Regions from separate parts of the Streptomyces sp. NPDC104831 genome, predicted to be linked through region 2. Evidence: riboswitches for the same ligand, from Rfam matches in the RefSeq annotation. Region 2 holds a riboswitch; each other region holds the start of a gene.
What was found. A riboswitch is a leader RNA that binds a small molecule or an ion and turns the genes downstream of it on or off. The one in region 2 is predicted to bind cyclic di-AMP.

Region 1 (2,191 bases), on a different contig from region 2:
CGGGGGAACTGGCGCGCGTGCGCGCCACCGTCGAGGAGATGCTCGTCCGGCACACGGGGCGCACGGCCGCGCGGGTCCACGAGGACCTGGAACGCGACCTGATCCTGGACGCCCCCGAGGCGCTGGCGTACGGCCTGGTCGACGCCGTCGTGCCCGCCCGCCGGGACACGCCCGGCGCACCGGACGCGAGGTGAGCCGCCCGTGCTGCCGGACCTGCCGCCGCTGCCCGCCCTGACCCGCGCCGAGGGCGAGTTGATCGATCGCTATCTGGAGGCCGCCGACCTGCTCGGCCGCGTCAATCCGGCCCGGCACGGGCAGACCTACAGTGCTCTGCGCGCCGCTCAGGGCCTGGTCCGCAAGGCGGCAGAGCTGCGGGACGCGCTCGCGCTGATGCACCGGCGGGGCGAGACGGAGCTGCACGGGGACACGCTGGCACGGGCGCTGCGGGTGCTGGACGGCGAGCGCCGGGCCGCTCGCGTCGCGCTCCCGCCGGATGACGCCGGCTGAGGCGGACACCCGTCCGGTCCGACGGCGCCGAGGCGTCGACACGCGTCGTTCGGACCGGAGTTGAAACGGCCCGAACGACGTACCGCCGACCGGTGTACATCCCGATCGTTTTCCGGGTCTCCCGAGTTGCGCGACGCGGGATCCACGGGCCCCCGCGGAGGCACATCGCCCCAGGTCCGGGGCTACGACGACGATCTGACGGGGCCTCGAACGGAGCACTGTCCACCCGAACGGGTGAGTGGTGAGTAACGCCACAAATCCCCGATTCCGTTGGGATTTTCAGACAGATCTGCGTCAAGATCCCTGTCTGACGACAAGCCCCCGCCACCGCGGCGGGGCGATCCGGGCGGACGCCGAGTCCTGCCGCCGCCCGGATGACCGGTCGACGGAGTGGATCGGCAGGAGTGGAGGACCCAAGCAAGACGGGTCGCCGGAACGGATGTCCAGTCGTCCGACACAGAGTCGGGCACGGGGCGGAGGTTCCGAGCAGCCCTTGGGGTGAAGCCGCGGCAACGCGGCCGGGCTACTTCGCCAGCCCGAATCCGACAGGTCATCCTTCACAGGCGGCTGACGAAGGGTTGCGCATGACTGCGCTCAATCGAGTCCCGTCGCTGATGGCCCGGGCCGGCACGGCCTCGGCACTCACTCTCGCCGCCGTGGGCGGCTCGATCGCGGTGCCCGGGCTCGCCACCGACGCCTCCGCCGCGACCATCGCGACGAAAGCACTCAAGGTCGCGGCCTCGAAGAAGGGTTCCCCGTACCGGTGGGGCGCCACCGGGCCGCACAGATTCGACTGCTCGGGGCTGACGCTCTACTCGTTCAAGAAGGCCGGCAAGAAGCTGCCGCGTACCGCCGCCCAGCAGTACAACAAGTCGCACCATGTCTCCGCCCGCCACCGCAAGGTCGGCGACCTGGTCTTCTTCCACTCGGGTTCCAGCGTCTACCACGTCGGCATCTACGCCGGCCACAACAAGATCTGGCACGCCCCCAAGACCGGGGACGTGGTGAAGCTGCAGAAGATCTGGACCAAGAGCGTCTGGTACGGCCGGGTCAGCTGACCCGGCCGCGCCCCGGGAGCGGCTCCGGCAGCGGGGCCGCTCCGGCACCCCGACGCCCGCCCCCGTGGGCGGGCCGGGCCCGGGGCGGCCCGGCCGCCTCACGAGCGTGCGGGCGGCCCCGGAGCGCCTCCGGGACAGCGGGAGCGTCCGGGTCGGACCGCGCCGGGGAGCGAGCGCGGGGAGGTCCGGACCCGAGGCGCCGACGCGAGCGCTTCCCTGCGCGCAGGGGCGGACCGGCAGACCCGGGCCGGGACAAGGTCCCGCCGTACCGCCTCTCGGGCACATACGGCGGGCGGAACGGCTCGGTCCCGGGTGGGCGTCCCGGCGGACCGGCGGGAACGTCGCACACCGGCCGGGCGGACCGCACCGCCGCCCGCCGCGTTCCGGCGGCCGGCCGGCACCGGGCGCCCGGGCGGACGGTCCGCACCGGTCCGCACCGGCTGTCGCCCGCACCGGGACGCCGGCGAGGCAGGCTCCCCCCGCCGCCGACGACCCCGGCGCGTCACAGCACCCCGGATCCGTCCGGCTGCCCGCCCACACGCGGGTGCCTGGACGCGGCCGGTACGCGGCGGTTGCCGCCGGCCCCCGGGGCACCGGCGGAGCGCGTCGCTTCCGCCGCCGGGCGC
Region 2 (2,191 bases):
GCACCACGTGGGACAAGGTGGCCGAGTGCGAGAGCGGCGGCTCCTGGAGCGCGGACACCGGGAACGGGTACCACGGCGGCCTGCAGATCTCGCAGGACGACTGGGACAAGTACGGCGGCGGCCAGTACGCGGCCAGCGCCGACCAGGCCAGCCGCCAGCAGCAGATCGCCGTCGCCGAGAAGATCCTGGCCGACCGGGGCACCACCCCCTGGGCCACCTGTGCCCTGCTGTCCGGCCTGACGCGGGACTCGGGCTCCATGGACGTCGACACGGGCGTGGGCGGCTCCGGCGGCACCGGTGACCCGTCCGGATCGGCCGGCGGCTCCGGCACCTCCGCGACCCCCGACGCCTCCGACCCGTCCGGGCTGCCGGACGCGTCGCCCTCCACCGGCACCGGCCCCGCCGACGGCTCCTCCTCGGCGGACCCGACCGGCACGCCCACCGCCGAGCCGGGCAAGGGGAAGGGCAGCGGCAAGGGGAAGGGCAAGGGCACCGGCGCCGGCAAGGACGCGGGTACGGGCGCGGACAAGGAGGCCGGCGAGGACGCGGGCGGGGCGGCGGACAAGGCCACGGGCGAGGACGCCGGTTCCACCGGGACCGAAACCCCCAAGTCCGACAAGTCCGCCACGCCGGACACCGGAAGCCTCCCGGGCGCCGAGGGCTCCCCGACGCCCACCCCGGACACCGGGGTCGTGAACAACCCGCAGCGGGCGGCCGGTTCCTGGAGCCTGGTCGACACCGGCACCGTCGGCACCGGCGGGCGCCACCGGGGCGGGAGCGCGGACGAAAATGTGACAAACGGTCAGAACGCCACCCCGTCCGGCCGGCACGCCTCCCGCGAACCGGACACCTACACGGTCCGCGCGGGCGACTCGCTGTCCTCCATCGCCGACTCCCTTGACGTCGACGGCGGGTGGCACGCGCTGTACGCCGGCAACAAGAAGGCCATCGGCGCCGACCCGGACCGCATCACCGCCGGTCAGACCCTGGATGTCCAGGGCGAAACGGGCTGAAAACGGCGGGACTTGACGCCCCGCTTGATGCCTGGATGTCCGGTTTGGCGAAAGTGTGGGATGAGTCTCAGAAGCCCTGATCGTCTTTGAAATTCCGGCGATCACCTGTCTACGGTCGAAGCCGCTCGTCACCACGAGCCCCGGCAGCCGCCACGCCGAATCCTGCCAGCGGCCGCCCGGGAACAGTCGTCGCGTCAAGCGCCGTAGGCAGGAGCGGGGGACCCAAGGTAAGTGCCGGGCCCAGCAGTTGAAGCTGGGACCGGCTGGGGGTGAAGCCGCGTCACGCGCAAGCGGACGACGCGGCCGGGCAACTCAACCGGCCCGAACCCGACAGCTCACCTCGCAGGCGTCGGTGAGGGGAATCGATCCATGCTGTTTACCGGCAAGGGCAAGCACCGTCGTCCGTCCAAGGCCGTCCGCGCCGTCACGCTCGCCGGTGTCACCGGCGCCGCCGTCGCCGCCCCGCTGATGGCGGCCGGCAACGCCTCCGCCGCCACCGCCTCCCAGTGGGACACGGTCGCCCAGTGCGAGTCCGGCGGCAACTGGTCCATCAACACCGGCAACGGCTACTACGGCGGTCTGCAGTTCTCCGCCTCCACCTGGGCCGCGTACGGCGGCACGCAGTACGCCTCCACCGCCGACAAGGCCTCCAAGGCGCAGCAGATCTCCGTCGCCGAGAAGGTCCTCGCCGCCCAGGGCAAGGGCGCCTGGCCGGTCTGCGGCACGGGCCTGTCGAGCTCCCCCTACAACGGCTCCGCCCCGAGCACCCCGGCGCCGTCCGCCCCGTCCACGCCGTCCACCCAGGGCTCGGGCACCTCCACCCGCTCCGCCGACCAGCAGGCCGCCTCCCGCTCCGCCGAGCGCCCGGCCGCCTCCACCGGCACGAGCAAGAGCACCGGCGGCAGCACGGGCAAGACCGTCACCACCCCGACCGGCAAGAAGGTCGAGAAGGGCGACGGCGAGTACAAGGTCGTCCAGGGCGACACGCTCGGCACCATCGCCGCGCGGCACCAGGTCGCGGGCGGCTGGGAGAAGCTGTTCGAGCTGAACAAGGACATCGTCCAGGACGCCGACCTCATCTACCCGGGTCAGCAGCTCCACCTGAAGTGATCGCCGGCCGCCCGGCCGGCCCCCAGGGCCCGCACATCCCGGCGGGCCCCCCGAGAGCCACGGACCCG
Region 3 (2,191 bases), on a different contig from region 2:
GGCACCGACCTGGACGCGCTGCTCGCCGACACCCTCGGCGCCTGGACCGGCACCCCCGGCGAGCCCCGGCCGGTGCCGCCGGTGACCGCCGACGACACCGGCCGCGTGGTCATCGTGGACCGGCCCGGCGCCGTGCAGACGCAGCTGCTCATCGGCCGGATCGGTCCCGACCGGCACGACCGGGTGTGGCCCGCCCAGGTGCTCGGCACGTACTGCCTCGGCGGCACCCTCACCTCCCGCCTGGACCGCGTCCTGCGCGAGGAGAAGGGCTACACCTACGGCGTGCGCTCCTTCGGGCAGGTCCTCAGGTCCGCGCCGGACGGCACGGGCGCGGCGATGCTCGCCATCAGCGGCTCCGTGGACACGCCGAACACCGGCCCGGCGCTGGACGACCTGTGGAAGGTGCTGCGCACGGTCGCGGCGGAGGGCCTGACCGACGCCGAGCGGGACGTCGCCGTGCAGAACCTCGTCGGCGTGGCGCCGCTGAAGTACGAGACCGCCGCGGCCGTCGCGAGCACGCTGGCCGACCAGGTCGAGCAGCACCTGCCCGACGACTTCCAGGCGACGCTGTACCGGCGGCTGGCCGCCACGGGCACGGTGGAGGCCACCGCGGCCGTCGTGAACGCCTTCCCGGTGGACCGCCTGGTGACCGTCCTCGTCGGTGACGCCGCCCGGATCAAGGCACCGGTCGAGGCGCTCGGCATCGGCCCGGTGAGCGTGGTGTCGGCCGAGTAGCGGCGAGGCCGACCCATCCGGCGCACGCGCGCGTGGGGCCTGACGGTTTACGAGCCGTCAGGCCCCACGCTGTTCCACTCGGTCCCTCAGGTGCCCGTTTTGGGGCGGAGGTTGCCTGTCTGACCTGTGGGATGCGCTACAAAAAGCCGGATCCGTTTGAGGATCGGAAGCGGGCCGCCGTAGCGTCGTCCGGGCTGTTCGTCAGGCAGTGCGCCGCACCCGCGGCACCGGACAGCCATCGCCGAGTCCCCGTACGGCGCGAGCCAGGGGAGCCGGGGACCCATCGTCCCTGGGGTGAATCGGGCGACCGCGAGGGAGCCCGTAGGAGACCTTCCTGCTCCGAACCCGTCAGCTAACCCGGTAGGCGAGAGGGAAGGAAAGGACCAGCCACTTCATGGCGTTCATGTGCGCCACCGGGAAGCACCGCAAGCCCGGACGGGTCAAGCGAACCACAGCGCAGGCGGCCGGCGTCGCGGCCCTGACCACCACCGGTGTCATCGGCACCCTCGCCGCCTCCCCGGCCCTCGCCGCCGGCAACCCCGTGGACCAGACCGGCCTCACCCCGGTCCTCGCCGCCACGGACGACGTCGCCGCCCAGATCGACGCGCAGGCCACCGCCCAGCAGCAGGCCGCGGACCGCAAGGCGGCCGAGGAGGCCGCCGCGAAGGCCGCCGCCGAGCGCGCCGAGGAGCTGCGCGAGGCCAGGGCCCGCGCCGCGCGCGAGGCCGAGCGCCGCCGGCTGAACGCCTTCGTGGCCCCCATCGAGCACTCCTACGTCTCCACGGCCTACCAGGCGTCCAGCTCGCTGTGGTCCTCCGGTTCGCACACCGGCATCGACTTCCACGCGGCCGCCGGCACCACCGTGCACGCGGTGGGTTCCGGCACGGTCGTCTCCACCGGCTGGGGCGGCGCGTACGGCAACGAGATCGTGATCCGGATGGCCGACGGCATGTACACGCAGTACGGGCACCTGTCGTCCATCGGCGTCACGGTGGGCCAGAAGGTCGTGCCGGGCCAGCAGATCGGGCTCTCCGGCTCCACGGGCAACGTCACCGGCCCGCACCTCCACTTCGAGGCGCGCACGAGCCCGGACTACGGCTCCGACATCGACCCCGTCGCCTACCTCCGCTCGCACGGCGTGCGCATCTGACGCACTCGCGCCTTCCCCGACGGCCCCGGCTCCCCGAGCCGGGGCTTTCGCCGTTTTCCATGTTCTCCGCGGGACCCGTTGTCCAAAAAATATCCATGGATTACGGCCCGCCATCGGAAATTCCGGCCGACTGGAATAGAGTCACGGAACACACGTCCATCATCGGCGTTTAACGGGGATTAAGGCGGAGGTCGGTCATGCGTATTCCGGCGCACTCGGTGTGCACCGCTGTCCGGGACGACATCGTCGCCGGTGTCTACGAGCGCGGCAGCCGGCTGACCGAGGAAGTCCTGGCCCGCCGCTACG
Region 4 (2,191 bases), on a different contig from region 2:
CAGGCCATCGGGTCGATGCCGGTGGGCGAGCCGGCGGGGTGGACCTCCAGGTGCAGGTGCGGGCCGGTGACGTTGCCGGTGGCGCCGACGCGGCCGATGACCTCGCCGGTGCTGACCTTCTGGCCGACCGTGACGTTGATCGAGGACTGGTGGCAGAACCACAGCTCGGTGCCGTCGTCCAGGGTCAGGATGGTGCGGTAGCCATAGGCGCCGGCCAGGGCCGCCTCGGTGATCGTGCCGCTGTGCACGGCCTTGATCAGGGTGCCGGTGGGGGCGGCGAAGTCGAGCCCGGTGTGGTGGCCGGAGGACCACATCGAGCCGGCCTGCCCGAACGTCGAGGTGAGCGTGTAGGAGGAGGTCGGGAGCGCGTACTGCCTGGCCAGCTCGGCCAGCCGCTTCTCCTCCGCCGCCTTCTTCGCCTCGGCCTCGGCCTTCGCCGCGTCGGCCTCCGCCTTCTCCTTGGCCGCGGCGGCCTTGGCGGCGGCCTCCCGCTCGGCCTCGGCGGCGGCCCGCGCGGTCTGCTTCTCGGCGGCGGCGAGCGCGGCGGCGGCCGCCCTGCTGTCGGCCTGGCCCTGCTGCTGCTCGGCCTGCGCCATGATCCGGTTGCGCAGCACCTCGCCCGCGTCGGCGCTGTCCTGGCCCGTGCCGGAGGCCACGGCGACGGTGCTCAGCGCGGTGGCCTCGGCGGCGGGCCCGGCGGCGTCGGAGTCGTCGTCGTGGAAGAGGGAGCCGACCGAGGGCAGGTCCGGCAGGGAGATGGACACCGGCGGCTTGCCGGTGTTGGCGCTGGCCATGCCGCCCGCGCCGACGGCGGCCATGACGCCGACGCCGAGGACGGTGGAGCTGCGCGCGAAGCCGCCGCGCTGCTTGGCGACCCGGTGCCGGCCGCGGACCGGGGCGACGGAGTCCTCGGTGGGGTTCCATTCCTCCCACGGGCCCTCGTCGGCGCGGTAGGCGCCGTAGCCGAAGGTCTCGGGCCCGGGCCCGGTCTCGCGCTGTGCCGGTATGGACGGGGCTTCGGGGACAGGCCGGTTGGACGCCACGCGGGCGCGCTCCTTTCCTTCCTCCGCCTACCGGGTTAGCTGACGGGTTCGGAGCAGGAAGGTCTCCTACGCGCGTATATCCGGTCGTGGACTCGCGTGAGTGCACGACGGTATCCGCGTGATTCACCCCAAATGGTGGTTCCCCGGTTCCCTCGCGGGATTCGGCGCGTGCGCACGGAGCCGCCTCTTGTGACGGCTGGGACGACCGCGCTGCGTTATCGAACGTTAATAGACCTGCCAGTCACTTTCCAAGCCGTCCCCCTTGATCAACACGCTTTTTACTGGTGAGGTTATCGGCAACTATCCCGTCAAAGCGGGCGAGTTGCCTGCCCTCCGAGGGCGTTCAGCAGTCACTCGCGGTTTTGATGGTGACTCAGATGTTATGCGCACGGCGCTCGCCCGGTCACCTTGCGTGACCTGCGGGGCCCGCCCGACCCGGGGCCCGCGGAAACCGATGTGCGAACCATCCCGCGCATGGCGTACAGTGGAGCCACAACGACGCGGGGTGGAGCAGCTCGGTAGCTCGCTGGGCTCATAACCCAGAGGTCGCAGGTTCAAATCCTGTCCCCGCTACTGAAGGCCCAGGGCCCGGAATCCCAAGGATTCCGGGCCCTGGGTGTATGTGCGCCCGGGTGCGCCCGGGCGCACGCTCAGCCCGGCAGAAGATGGGCGTTCGGCGCCTTGGCCGGCTCCTCCAGCTCCGGCAGGACGACGACCCGCACGCCCGCCGCGCTCAGCACGCCCGCCCCGTCGGCCGCCGTGACGAAGGTGTCGGGCTCCCGCCAGGCGGTGACCACCCGCCGCACCCCCGCCCGCAGGATCAGTTCGGCACAGGGCGCCGGCCGGGAGGCCCGGCGGGTGCACGGCTCCAGGCTGGAGTACACCGTGGCGCCCGCGAGGCGCGGCTCGGCCGGGTCGATCTTCGCGAGCGCCGCCTCCTCCGCGTGCACCACCGCGTCGCCGCCCTCGCGGGAGTGCCCCCGGGCCAGTTCGGTGCCGTCGGCGGCGACCACGACCGCGCCGACGCTGAACGCCGTCCGTGACGGCGGGCACAGGGCCGCCAGCTCGCAGGCGGTGCGCAGCCAGTGGCGGTCGGCGGCGGTGGCGGTCGTACCGGTGCCGGGGGCCGTGGGGGCGTAGCGCATGAG

Region 1: linked by a shared signal. The riboswitch ahead of ACZ63H_RS04425 (C40 family peptidase) and the one ahead of ACZ63H_RS21120 (transglycosylase family protein) in region 2 are both predicted to bind cyclic di-AMP.
Region 3: linked by a shared signal. The riboswitch ahead of ACZ63H_RS10570 (M23 family metallopeptidase) and the one ahead of ACZ63H_RS21120 (transglycosylase family protein) in region 2 are both predicted to bind cyclic di-AMP.
Region 4: linked by a shared signal. The riboswitch ahead of ACZ63H_RS31640 (M23 family metallopeptidase) and the one ahead of ACZ63H_RS21120 (transglycosylase family protein) in region 2 are both predicted to bind cyclic di-AMP.

What each region holds. Positions count from the first base shown of each region.
Region 1 covers NZ_JBVJOT010000004.1:137,920-140,110, forward strand. Annotated here, with positions in the region: gene ACZ63H_RS04415 (ATP-dependent Clp protease proteolytic subunit) at 1-194, shown strand, start outside; gene ACZ63H_RS04420 (hypothetical protein) at 202-507, shown strand; cyclic di-AMP (ydaO/yuaA leader) riboswitch at 946-1,088, shown strand; gene ACZ63H_RS04425 (C40 family peptidase) at 1,092-1,565, shown strand.
Region 2 covers NZ_JBVJOT010000030.1:23,711-25,901, forward strand. Annotated here, with positions in the region: gene ACZ63H_RS21115 (transglycosylase family protein) at 1-1,013, shown strand, start outside; cyclic di-AMP (ydaO/yuaA leader) riboswitch at 1,203-1,377, shown strand; gene ACZ63H_RS21120 (transglycosylase family protein) at 1,383-2,123, shown strand.
Region 3 covers NZ_JBVJOT010000011.1:36,074-38,264, reverse strand. Annotated here, with positions in the region: gene ACZ63H_RS10575 (M16 family metallopeptidase) at 1-735, shown strand, start outside; cyclic di-AMP (ydaO/yuaA leader) riboswitch at 965-1,117, shown strand; gene ACZ63H_RS10570 (M23 family metallopeptidase) at 1,130-1,885, shown strand; gene ACZ63H_RS10565 (GntR family transcriptional regulator) at 2,083-2,191, shown strand, end outside.
Region 4 covers NZ_JBVJOT010000060.1:21,302-23,492, reverse strand. Annotated here, with positions in the region: gene ACZ63H_RS31640 (M23 family metallopeptidase) at 1-1,043, opposite strand, end outside; cyclic di-AMP (ydaO/yuaA leader) riboswitch at 1,053-1,220, opposite strand; tRNA gene ACZ63H_RS31635 (tRNA-Met) at 1,543-1,616, shown strand; gene ACZ63H_RS31630 (dihydrofolate reductase family protein) at 1,694-2,191, opposite strand, start outside.